Regions from separate parts of the Lysinibacillus sp. FW301-JW8 genome, predicted to be linked through region 3. Evidence: riboswitches for the same ligand, from Rfam matches in the RefSeq annotation. Region 3 holds a riboswitch; each other region holds the start of a gene.
What was found. Region 3 has a riboswitch for S-adenosylmethionine ahead of AC3WOM_RS07240 (cyclase family protein). Riboswitches for the same ligand answer to the same signal wherever they lie in the genome.

Region 1: another riboswitch for S-adenosylmethionine. It lies ahead of AC3WOM_RS19750 (MetQ/NlpA family ABC transporter substrate-binding protein); the one in region 3 lies ahead of AC3WOM_RS07240 (cyclase family protein).
Region 2: another riboswitch for S-adenosylmethionine. It lies ahead of AC3WOM_RS07745 (O-acetylhomoserine aminocarboxypropyltransferase/cysteine synthase family protein); the one in region 3 lies ahead of AC3WOM_RS07240 (cyclase family protein).
Region 4: another riboswitch for S-adenosylmethionine. It lies ahead of AC3WOM_RS20430 (bifunctional homocysteine S-methyltransferase/methylenetetrahydrofolate reductase); the one in region 3 lies ahead of AC3WOM_RS07240 (cyclase family protein).

The regions. Positions count from the first base shown of each region.
Region 1 covers NZ_JBYTBB010000056.1:26,611-29,823, reverse strand. Annotated here, with positions in the region: gene AC3WOM_RS19755 (PPC domain-containing DNA-binding protein) at 250-753, opposite strand; SAM riboswitch class I at 1,003-1,107, shown strand; gene AC3WOM_RS19750 (MetQ/NlpA family ABC transporter substrate-binding protein) at 1,196-2,029, shown strand; gene AC3WOM_RS19745 (methionine ABC transporter ATP-binding protein) at 2,250-3,213, shown strand, end outside.
Region 2 covers NZ_JBYTBB010000013.1:60,618-63,830, forward strand. Annotated here, with positions in the region: gene AC3WOM_RS07745 (O-acetylhomoserine aminocarboxypropyltransferase/cysteine synthase family protein) at 250-1,551, opposite strand; SAM riboswitch class I at 1,668-1,781, opposite strand; gene AC3WOM_RS07750 (glycerol-3-phosphate acyltransferase) at 1,938-2,570, shown strand; gene AC3WOM_RS07755 (DASS family sodium-coupled anion symporter) at 2,767-3,213, shown strand, end outside.
Region 3 covers NZ_JBYTBB010000012.1:40,938-44,150, reverse strand. Annotated here, with positions in the region: gene AC3WOM_RS07245 (DedA family protein) at 1-531, shown strand, start outside; gene AC3WOM_RS07240 (cyclase family protein) at 577-1,314, opposite strand; SAM riboswitch class I at 1,432-1,537, opposite strand; gene AC3WOM_RS07235 (YuzC family spore coat inner layer protein) at 1,895-2,194, opposite strand; gene AC3WOM_RS07230 (helix-turn-helix domain-containing protein) at 2,761-3,213, opposite strand, start outside.
Region 4 covers NZ_JBYTBB010000060.1:7,689-10,901, forward strand. Annotated here, with positions in the region: gene AC3WOM_RS20430 (bifunctional homocysteine S-methyltransferase/methylenetetrahydrofolate reductase) at 1-1,347, opposite strand, end outside; SAM riboswitch class I at 1,433-1,532, opposite strand; gene AC3WOM_RS20435 (protoporphyrinogen oxidase) at 1,658-3,046, opposite strand.

The DNA of each region.
Region 1 (3,213 bases), on a different contig from region 3:
ATCCTGTGAAAACGCCTGAGTGACCAACATCGTGTTGACCCAAAGCCTCTGGCGGATGTCACGGAATCGAAAAGAAGTTAATAAAGGATGTTAGCCTAAAATCATCGCATCCATGCGATAACGGCTAACTGACCTGCTTCATGCAGGCCTAAGCACAAAGCCGATTCCGGACGCAATTATGCCGAGGCATAATTGATATAAACAAATTCCAAAAAAACTGTTCTACAGCAATGCCATAGAACAGTTTTTTCATTTCTCGATCTTTCTTGGACTCTGTAAATCTTTTTCTAAAGGATAAAATTGAACATGTCCTGTTTCATCATCAAATTGGCGAATATGCTGAATGCCCTGTACCTCAGCTAAAACGATATCGGCTGTAATTACAATATTTCCACCCTTTATCAAATGCCCTCCCGATACTTGACCCCATTGATCACTCATTGATCCATGAAGATGCGTCTCATATTCTCCATCACGTTTACACACAACACCAGCACCTTGAATAAATTCAAGGGGTCCCTCTTTTTTAACTACTTCACTGAAACCGACATTAATTTTAGAGGTCTCATCTGGTACTAAATATACAAAACTACTTTTTTGAAAACTGCCAATACAGCTAACAATGGTAGCCGACTCAATATCGTTCTCTTGACAGATTGCTTCTATCCCCTCGATAATATCAGTCCCCATTAAAATACGAGCACTAATCACTTTTCCAAATGCTCCAACTCCGTAATTTACTCTTATAGGCATCTCTACACCCCTTTTTGCTTCAAAGTTTTTTATCATAACCAATTACACCCCAACGTCTAGCTAGCTCTAAAAGCTTCTACTCAAAATCCGTAGGGGGCTCTCACTTGATTCAGCGGATGCAAAAACAAAAAACCATTCATCTCTTCACATATTTGCTAAATCAAAATAAATAAAAAATAAAATAATTATTGACTAATAATAACCTATAATTTATATTAGTTCTATCGGATTTATAAAAATACTATATATCTCTTATCAAGAGTAGCTGAGGGACTGGCCCTATGAAGCTCGGCAACCTCCTTTTTAAAGGAAGGTGCTAAATCCTGCAAACGATTGTCGTTTGATAGATAAGAGAGGACGTTTTTTCATGAGCCTCTCTTAGTTTATAAGAGAGTTTTTTTATTTTTAAAAACCGATAAAACAAACTTTGGAGGTCATATTCATGAAGAAACGAAACAAATTTTTATTAGGCATAGCAGGTCTTACATTAGCAGCTGCATTAGTAGGCTGCGGTACAAAAGAAGATAGTAAAGGTGACCAAGGTAAGGCTATTGATGAAAATAAAATCGTAGTAGGGGTTACTTCTGGTCCACATGAACAAATTGCAGAGGTTGCGGCAAAAGTTGCAAAGGAAAAAGGCTTGGAAGTAGAGCTTAAATCCTTCTCTGACTATGTTTTACCTAATACTTCATTAGCTGAAGGCGATCTTGATGCAAACAGCTATCAGCACGAGCCTTTCTTAGATACTTTTAATAAAGATCATGATACAGACTTAGTACCAGTAGGAAAAACTATTCTGAATCCAATGGGTGTTTACTCTGAAAAATATAAATCTTTTGATGAAATACCAGACGGAGCAACATTTGGTTTACCAAACGATCCAACAAACGGTGCCCGTGCACTATTTGTTTTACAAGAAGCTGGCTATATTAAATTAAAAGAAGGTACTGGCCTAACAGCATCTATCCGTGATGTTGAAGAAAACAAGAAAAATTTAAAATTCATAGAGTTAGAGGCTGCACAAATTCCAAAGCAGCTTAGTGAGGTTGATGTAGCTGCTATTAATACAAACTTTGCGCTTGATGCTGGCATTAATCCTAAAGAAGATTCTATCCTTTTAGAATCTACTGACTCTCCTTATGTAAACTATATCGTAGTACGTGCCGAAAATGAGAATGATCCAACGATTAAAAAATTCGTTGAAGCTTATCAATCTGATGAAGTACGCAAATTTATTGAAGATGAATTTAAGGGTTCTGTAATTGCAAGCTGGTAAGTACTAAAAATAGACTTCGATAAAGTGGTTATTTTCCCCATCTTCCACTGATTATTCGTTGAAACAATTGGGCTTATACAGGTTATTAAGATCCCTACTTAGAATTTTTTGTTCTTGAAAAGGGGATTATACAGCACGTTAAGCGGGATAAAATAGAGAATCTGCTAGAATCCTTTGGGAAAGCGAGCAGATTCTTGCTTTTTAGAAAGGAGACATCCATATGATTCGGTTAGAAAATATATCCAAAGAATTTAAAACAAAAAAAGGTATTGTCAGAGCAGTGGATGGGATTAACCTTCATGTTAAAAAAGGTGAAATTCATGGGGTCATTGGCTATAGTGGTGCAGGTAAAAGTACACTTATTCGCTGTGTCAACCTATTGGAGCGTCCAACAGCAGGAAAAGTTTGGATCAATAATGTGGATATTACTTCCCTTTCCCTAAATGATCTTCGAAAGACCCGTCAAAAGATCGGGATGATCTTCCAGCATTTTAATCTCTTAAAAACTGCGACCGTTTATAACAATATTGCTATCCCATTAAAGCTTCTTGGCTATAACGATGTCGAAGTAAAAAATCGTGTGGCGAAATACGCTGAAATTGTTGGTTTAACAGAAAAATTAGAAAGCTTTCCAAGTCAGCTTTCAGGAGGTCAAAAACAACGAGTTGCTATTGCCCGTGCATTAGCACAGGAACCCGAAATCTTACTAAGTGATGAAGCGACTAGTGCACTTGATCCAGAAACAACAGAAGCCATTCTTGAGCTTTTATTGAAAATTAATCGTGAGCTAGGCATTACTATTTTACTTATTACGCATGAAATGAATGTCATACAAAAAATCTGCGATGATGTATCTGTTCTTGAAGCAGGGAAAGTTGTGGAATACGGCTCTGCTATTGATCTTTTTGCGAAGCCTCAGCACCCAACAACGCGAAAGTTCTTGAACACGATTTCACAGCGTAATCTATCCCCTTCTCTTATCCAGCAGCTCAATGTTTCAGGGAGTGTTATTCGTCTAACATTTCTCGGAGAAAGTACTGGAAAACCGTTACTGACAGAGGTCAGCAAAGTATACGATGTTCAGCCAAATATTTTAACTGCCAATATTATTGAATTAAAAAATGGCATCGTCGGAAATATCGTCGTTCATTTAAATGGTGAGGCGCATATTGTACAAAAGGCAT
Region 2 (3,213 bases), on a different contig from region 3:
GTTCAAAAAATCGATGCTGTAAATTGGTTCTAGGTTGGTAGCCTTTCGAACGTTTAACTTATTTCCTAGTATACAACATGGTTTTAACTAAGTCAATAATACTTATAAAATTACTAGGTATTATTTATAAAAAATTTCAGATAACTTATCGAATGAGATAAGTGCTTGATGTAGCAACGTTTTACGCATTACCAAATGAGGCTTATCGAATGAGAAAATACGTAAACGCCACAACATTAGCCAATGTTTTTATGCTTCAATCTTTTGTTGTGAAGCTGTTACTTGCTCAATAGCTTGTTCTAAATCTGCAATTATATCCTCTACTGCCTCTAAACCGATTGATAAGCGAATGAGCGACTCGGTTACACCAGTTTGTATTAGCTCTTCAGCTGATAATTGCTGATGTGTAGTAGAAGCTGGATGAATTATTAATGATTTAGCATCCCCTACATTGGCTACGTGGGAGAATAATTTCACACTATCGATTAATTTACGCCCTGCTTCACGTCCACCTTTAATGCCAAATGTTAACACAGAACCGAAGCCATTTCTTAAATATTTTTTAGCTAAATCATGTGTGGGGAAATCTTCTAGGCCATTATAATTTACATATTCCACAGATGGGTGGTTTCGTAAATATTCGGCTACTGCTAAAGCATTTTCATTATGTTTAGGGATACGCAAATGAAGCGTTTCTAAACCTTGTAATAAATTAAATGCCGCATCAGCACTTAATGTTGGCCCAAAGTCACGTAGTAATTGTACACGCAGCTTTGTAGCAAATGCAGCTGCTGCTGTGTCTATACCATATCGGATGCCATGATAGGAAGCATCTGGCTCAGTAAATCCTGGGAAACGACCACGAGTCCAATCAAATTTCCCTGCATCAACTACAACGCCACCTAAAGTTGTTCCATGTCCACCAATCCATTTTGTTGCGGAGTGAACAACAATATCGGCACCAAAATCAATTGGTGTAGAGCCATATGGTGAAGCAAACGTACTATCGATAATTAATGGTAAGCTGTTTTCATGTGCAATATTAGCCACCGCCTCAATATCTAGTACTTTTAAGCTTGGGTTACCATAAATTTCAGCGAATACTGCTTTTGTTTTATCAGTGATTGCTGCCTTGAAGTTTTCAGGATTTGTTTCATCTACAAAAATCGTTTTAATACCATAGTTTGGTAGTGTGTTAGCAAATAAATTATAAGTACCACCGTATAAAGAGCTAGCTGCAACAATTTCATCCCCTGCACCTGCAAGATTTAAAATTGAAAATGCTATCGCTGCTGCACCAGATGATAGTGCTACTGCTGCTGTACCGCCTTCTAATAAAGCGACGCGTTTTTCAAAAACATCTACAGTTGGGTTCGTAATACGTGTGTAAATATTGCCGGCTTCCTCTAGGGCAAAAAGACGTTGCGCATGAGCAGTGTCTTTAAAAACGAAAGCCGTAGAGCGATATACGGGTACGGTGCGAGATCCTGTTACCGGGTCTGGCTCTTGGCCCCCATGTAACAGCAATGTTTCTGGTTTAAAATTTGTCATTGTATACCTCCAAGTGGTTATTTTTTTACGATGGTACCGGAGATGAGGAGGATTTTTCAGTAGAAAACAAAAACCCCCTTCAGCTAAGAAGAGGGTTGCAGTTGCAAGTTTTCCTCCCCTTATCTGCCAGATCCAAGTAAGAATCTGTAGGAATTAGCACCTTAGCAAGTTCGTTACTTGCTGGTTGCCGGGCATCATAGGGCCTATCCCTCCGCCGCTCTTGATAAGAGTATTGCGATTCAATTTCCATCGTTGTTACACAGTATAATCATAGACTTTTTTTCTGTCAACACTAAAATTTTATTTTTTCCGAAACTTCATTCTGCTTCTTTACGTAATATGAACGCATACACTATTTTAATATTTATTTAGAAAGGAGGATTTTCATGATAACAACCATCATTCTATTTATTGTTGTTGGTTATTTCATCGGCTGTCTTCATGGCTCTAAAGTGGCACAGTTTTTATCCGGTGTAGATTTAAAAAAGACTGGTCATGGGAATGCAGGTGCGTCCAATGCAACCCTTTCCCTAGGATGGAAATACGGGGTATTAGTAGCACTTATCGATATTGGTAAAGGTGTGTTAGCGATTATTGGCGCACATATCTATCTAGCAGATGCAACACATTACACAGAGGTACAAGTTTGGCTCTTCACCTATCTCATAGCAGCAGGTGTCATTCTGGGTCATAATTTCCCATTCCATATGGGCTTTAATGGGGGTAAAGGTACAGCCTCCATAATAGGAATATTGCTTGCTGTTGATTGGAAAATTGGTTTATTTGCACTTATTCTATTTGTCATTTTATCATTTGCGACAAACTATTTAATCGTTGGTGTTTTAGAGTTCTATCTTGTTTTTTGTACAGCAACTTATTTATGGATTCCGGGAATAGGTCCAACGATTATAGCTTTGCTACTTTTTGGAATAGCTATCATATTGCATATCGAAAATATTAAACGATTAGTCAAAGGAACAGAGCCTAAGGTAACTTCGGCTTTTAAGAAAAAGAAATAATATTTTTTTGGATGTTTTTGTCTTTTCTATGACCATATATTTTCTCTTTATCTACTATTAATGCTGTAAAAAGGGAGTATTTCACTTACTTATTTTTTCTCCAATAAATAGATAAATTATTTTCTTAATAAAACATTTTACTGACCGATGTTATAGACAATAATCGTCATGTTTATCGTAGAAAGGATGAAAAAATATGTCTACTCTTCAACAAGCAACCGCAAAACGTAATTTAAAGCCACTTTGGATTGGTTTAGCCTTTGCTTCATTAATCATCATTATTTTTTTACCTAATAACGGCGATTTACCTGTTGCGGGTCAACGGGCTTTAGCCATCTTAGCTTTCTCAGTCATTCTTTGGGTAACAGAAGCAGTTTCATATCCTGTCAGCTCTGCCATGATAATCGCACTGGTAACCGTTTTACTAGGACTGGCTCCTTCAATAGACGATCCAACAGCAGAATTAGGAACTGCAGGTGCCCTAAAATTAGCTTTAAGTGGATTTAGTAATTCTGCAGTAGCCCTAGTAGCTGCAGCTCTATTTTTAGCAGCAGCGATGCAAATTACCAACTTACATAAACGACTCGCCCTATGGATACTTTCACTTGTAGGGACTAAAACAAAAGCAATCGTTTTTGGTGCC
Region 3 (3,213 bases):
CTTGTTGGAGGGATTGTCGGGTTGCCTATTCCTGATGAAATATTTTTAACATATGTAGGATATAGTGTATATCGCGAAACACTAGCACATGTTCCGGCATTACTCAGCGCAGCCATAGGGGCAATAGGCGGCATTACCTTAAGTTACTATATAGGTTATCGGTTCGGGCTACCTTTATTGCATAAATACGGACCGAAGATTCATATTACTAAACAGAAAATTGATTTTACTAAAAAATTGTTTACAAAAATAGGCCCAGTCTTATTACTGATAGGTTTTTTTATTCCAGGTGTACGCCATCTTACCGCATATATAGCTGCCATTAATAACTATCCATATAGGAAATTTGCTTTTTTTGCTTATGCAGGAGCATTTATTTGGACATTTACTTTTATTACACTAGGAAAAGTACTAGGTGAGAAATGGCGCTATGTAGGATTTTATTTATCTCATTACAGTATTTATCTAATTGTAGTCTTCATCATATTAATGTTGATCATTTATTATTTTTTCAAAAAAAGAAATAAATAAGGGTCTGATTCTTCTAAGTGAAGTGAATGAGACCCTTATTTATTTTTAAGGTAGGATGGCAAATGAACGAACGGGGAATCCAGATGCTTTTTCTGGTTTTGGTACGATATTGAATATGACAGCCCCTTTTGGTGGCAACTGATCTAAATTTGTTAAAAGCTCAATTTGATAAGTATCTTGCTCAAGTACAAAATATTCACCGTCTAACTTACCATTTTTACGAAAATCTGCTGCTGAATCAGTGTCGAAAGTTTCGTGACCAATAGCACTAACTTTTCGTTCTTTGAATAAAAATTGTAAAGCCTCTAATCCCCAACCGGGTATATGATTATGACCCTCAGCATCCTTATTATTGAATGCTTCCTTATTTGGCCAGCGCTTACTCCAATCGGTGCGTAGGGCAACAAATGTACCTGCTTCAATTTCCCCATGCTCAGCCTCAAAGTCAAGAATACCCTGAACACTTAAGGTAAAATCATTATTTTGATCGGCTTCATTCGATTTATCAATCACGATTAATGGTAGCACTAATTCCTTTAAATCTAATTCTTCTAAAAAACGTGTGTCCCTTACAAAATGGATAGGGGGATCAATATGCGTTCCGTATTGTCCGGGAAAAGTGAATTGCTGTGCAAAGAAGCCATCATCATGAGAGAATAAGGTTTCAAATTTTGCGTCCTCAAACATAAAGAAGTGAGGCGAATTTGGTCCAAATGTATGTGTTAAATCTACCCATTTTCTTGATTTCAATAGCTGCACTGCTTGTAAAAGTTCATTAGTCATCGTATTTACCTGCTTCCTATTAATAGTTTGAGTTATTTCCTTCTTGTTCAATCACAACCACAAAAAAGAGTCCTTCTTGGAGAAGAGGACTCTTGTGCAAAGCAACTGATGTAGGTCTTCTCATCTTCAAGGCAAATATTTTGCCAATTGGAGTTAGCACCATACCCAGAGGCTGGTTGCTGAGACTTCATAGGGCCAATCCCTCTGTCTCTCTTGATAAGAAATGCGATATAAGAATTTTCAGAAATAACGATTACAAATACATTAGCATATTTTTTTATAGTTTACAAGTTCAATAGGGATACATGGTTAATATTTTACATACAAAAAGAGCGGCTATATCCAGTTGTTAATAACTCTTCTTAATCGCCCTGTTCGTTATATTGATCTGGAACTGATACATTAAGGGAGATGCTGATCTAGTTAGCGTAAAAACAATGTCTTTAGGGTACCAGAAAAACCAACTAATACGGTTAAGCATTTGTTAGGGAAAGAGCCACGCTGATTAGAGGCTCTTAGGGGAAAGTTAAGTATACAAGTGGGTTCTTATGAAAAGAGCCCTCTTGTAGAAAAGGTGCTGTCACCAGCTTAAAACTAACGTAAGCTTGCAGCATTCACTATCTGTAAATACTATCCGAATATTATCAGGTGTATAGTTTGTTTCAAATTTCATAGTAATACCCGTTGAAATGATTAACTTTTCAACCTCCGATTTATTTGATTTCTGTGCAGCATCCATAAGATCATGTGCAAATTGTTCTGATCCATCAATTTTATCTGTAAGTAGCTGAGCTTGCTGCATAATTCCCTTTACTCGCTTGGCAGAAATTTTTAATTTATTTGTATTTACAGCGGGAAAAGGATTAGTATTTGTCGGCATAGCTAAATATCTAGATGGTTGGTGAAGAGCTGGATGATTTACTATTGCCAATTCTGGATAATAGGTAGGATAGACGAAATATGGATAAGGGTGGTTGTAATACAGCTTAATTCCTCCTATCCACTAGCTGATACCCTATCTTATGTGCAGCAAAGACTTTCGGTGTTCACTGTTTCTAGATATCAAGGAGGGCATTATCAAATGAAGCAGAACAATACAGTGGATGAGCTAGGAAGAGGTAACTAAGTCGATTGGAAATAATGGAGCTTGATCAGAGATGAGCCTGGGCTGATCAAAAGTGAAGGAAACCAGATCGAAAAAGAGTTCAAGCTGATCAAAAATGGAGGGACCTGAGCAAAAAAGAGTTCAAGCTGATCAAAAATGGAGGGGACCTGATCAAAGAGGGGGCCGAACCGATCAAAGGGACGGAACCTGATCAAAGAGAAGCCCAAGCCGATCAAAAAAGAACGGAACCCGATCAAAGTATAGCTCAAGCCGATTAAAAGTGGAGGAAACCCGATCAAAAAAGAAGGCTTCGTTCTTAATAGCCTTCTTTCACAATTATTTTATCCAAGAACACGTAAAACATCATCTATTTTTTTGTTATGGGAGAGAATGCCGTAGTTCATCCATGTTAAGAAATCAACCTCATAGACACAGTTGTTTTTCACTGCTGAGAGATTGTTCCAGGTAGTGGATTTTAACAATACTCGTTCCTCTCCTTCAAAAATTGAATGTTGCTTGTCGAAGGTAATGAATAAATGATCAGCATCTAAATGTATAAGCTGATCAAATGTTAGATGTTTTTTTCGTGTATGAGGTGGAATATTCCATACAGACTGATGGGGTGTTAAGCCGAGATCACGATATAGAATGGGTCCCGTATAGCCGCATTCGGGTCCTGCATAGAGGCTAATGCCGATTGCAGAGATACGAAGAAAGGCTACACTATGTCCATATACTGATTTTTGAAGCATTTTTTTTGCCATCTGCACTTTTTCTTCATATTGCTTAATGAC
Region 4 (3,213 bases), on a different contig from region 3:
TGATACACCCTCATTTAACTGTTTGATTAATTGTATTAGCTCCATTGATGATACGTCATAAACACTTGTTGCTCCTGGGAAATCGCCAACCTTTGTTGGATCTCCAGTCACCGCTAATATATCATGAATTCCTAGTGCATTTAAGCCCATTAAATGGGATTGCAGACCAATTAAATTACGATCTCGACATGTAATATGTGTTAGCGGGCGTACCCCATGTGTTTCTTTCAGTAATGCGCCCATTGCCACATTGCTTATTCTTGGAGATGCAAGTGAATTATCCGCCATCATAACCACATCTGCGCCTGCCTCATATAATTTTTTAGCACCTTTAATAAAGCCATCGATTTCTAAATGTCTTGGTGTATCCAACTCTACAATAACCGAGCGTTGACGTTTTACTTTTATATGCAGAGGCTCAAATCTTGATGGTTCTGCCTCACGTACAATCTCTACTTTTTCTGGCTTCGCTAATTTTTCTTCTACCGGAGACAGCTCCTCTAAGTATTTTTTTGCTGCAGCAATATGCTTTGGCGTCGTACCACAGCAACCGCCTATTAAACGTACACCTTGATCTCGAAGTGCTACAGCTGCTCGACCAAAATAGTCTGTCTCAGACTCATAAACCACTCGGCCGTCTTCTAAGTCTAGAAGAGATGCATTTGGATATGCTGACATAAATGCCTTCTCAGGAAGCTCTACACCTTCAAATGCTTGAATCGTATGGAATGGACCTAAACGACAGTTAACACCTACAATATCAGCTCCAAGCGCTTCAAGCTCATGTAGAGCGTTATTTAAACTCTTACCATTTTGCAATACTCCCGGTTCATGCATTGAAACTTGCGCAATGATTGGCAACTTGGTTTTTACTCGAAGCATTTTTAATGTCGCTGTTAATTCTTCAAAATCATAATAGGTTTCAAGTAAAAGGCCGTCTGGATTCCCTGCAAGTAATACAGTTGCTTGCTCTTCCACAGTCGCTAAAATTTCTTCTAACGTTGCATCGCTTTTTCGGATGCCTCGAATTCCTCCGATAGTTCCTAAAACAAATTGACCGCCATCTGCAGCGGCTCGCTTTGCAATTGTAATAGCAGCTTCATTAAACTGCTGAACACGCGATTCTAATCCATAGCGTGCTAATTTTATGGCATTCGCTCCATAAGTATTTGTTTGAATAATGTCGGCTCCAGCTACGATATACTCTCTATGAATCTTTTCAATTAATTCTGGTCTTTGAACATTCATTTCCTCATGACAGTACTCCAAGCCATAGCCGTATAATACCGTACCAATTGCACCATCTGCTGTCAGAACATGCGTTTTTAACTTTTCAAGCAATCCCATAAAACTAGCCCCTCTTCCTATTTTTCTATAATAAAAAAGCCTTCTTTAACACAAAGAAGGCTTTTACGTTTCGTAATTTTGTTCCTTCTCATCTTCGACCATAGGGTCTTCTGGATTTAGCACCTGACAAAAAGTTGGTTGCTGAAGCATCATAGGGCCAGTCCCTCAGCTTCTCTTGATAAGAATTTAGTATGAATTTTTTAAATAATTAAAAGAATCATATCGTTAACAAACGTTTGAGTCAAGACTATTTCACGTAACAAAGGATATTTCAAACGAAAAATATAATTTTTTGTCTTATATTCTGCAATTAAGAGAGTTTTTCAGCAATATCCTCCCCTATTTTTTTACCGTTTTGAATACAAGCACCTATACCTACACCAAAATAAGAGCAGCCAGCAATGGATAAATTCGGATAGTTTGTTTCGAGCTCTTGTAATAAACCCTGTAATGCCTCACGATGAGCTAAATCATATTTCGGCATTTGATCAATCCATCTACTCACATTCACGACATTTGGCTTTTCTTCAATTCCCAAGCTTTTTCTTACATCCTCTAAGGCAACAACCGCTAATTCTTCATCTGTCATCCTACGTAACTTCTCATACGCAGGGTTAATACTTTTATAGAAGAGTCGAACAAGTAATTGCTCATTTGCTGAAGTATGCTTCCACTTGCGGCTTGTCCATGTCGCTGCATTACAGATTACATCCGAATTATGTGACACAATAAAGCCTGTTCCATCAGCTGGTAATCTATTATCGGGTACATCAAATCCTAAATAAATCGTAATGGCTGAGGCAGTATTGAACTGTTCAAAATAACGGTTCAATGTATCATCCTTTAATAAGCTCTGTACAGCTTCATTAGGTAATGCTAAAACAACATGATCTGCTTTAATAACCGTATCATCTGCCAAAGTAACAGTGTAGTGATCTTCCTGCTTGTTGACACTTGTAATGGTAATTCCCTTAATAATTTCTACATCAGTTAACGTTTCTTCAAGACGATCAATTAAAGACGATAAACCATTTTTAAACGAAATAAACTTTTTATTAGCGGCTTTTACAAATTGTTCTCGATTTGCATCAAAACCTTTAATGATACTACCGTACTCATTTTTATAATCAATTAAATAAGGTAAAGTGGAGGCTATCGATAATTGATGTAAATCTCCTGAATACACTCCTGCAAGTACTGGCGCTATTTGGTTTTGTACAAGCTCCTCGCCTAAATAATACGTTAAAAATTCTCCGATAGAGCTATCCTTTGTAAAGCCCGCATTCGGCATTGTCAAATCCTTTAATGCTTCTTTTTTACCTTCTTCGGATACAAGTGTGCTTTCCTCCAGAGAGTGTAGGCTCATTGGAATGCCGAACGTCGAATCTGCCGGAATGGCATGGAGCTCATTATTTGTGTATATATAGGAAATCCCAGTTTCGTTGTATACCAAATCTTGCTCAAAATTAAGCTCTTCAATCAGTTCCATAACACCTTTATGACGAGCTACAATTGAATCTGCCCCTGTTTCCATAATGAATCCATGTTCGTGAGCAGAGTGCAGCTTACCACCTAGATATGTATTTTTTTCAACAAGCACAAGCTTTACATCTAAATTTTTCTCCTTCACTTGACGCTGCAAATAATGCATCGTACATAAACCCGTAATTCCGCCGCCTAATACAACCACTGTTTCCATATTAACCGCCCCTAATTTTTGTTGTCTTCCTTTAGTATAAACTCTTTTTATTGAAAATTACGCTAAATCCTTTACAAATTTAGCAAAAATGGAGCTATCCAGTGGTTAGGATAGCTCCATTTCTATGACTAAAGTATGTATTTTTCCATAATAATACAAAAAATACT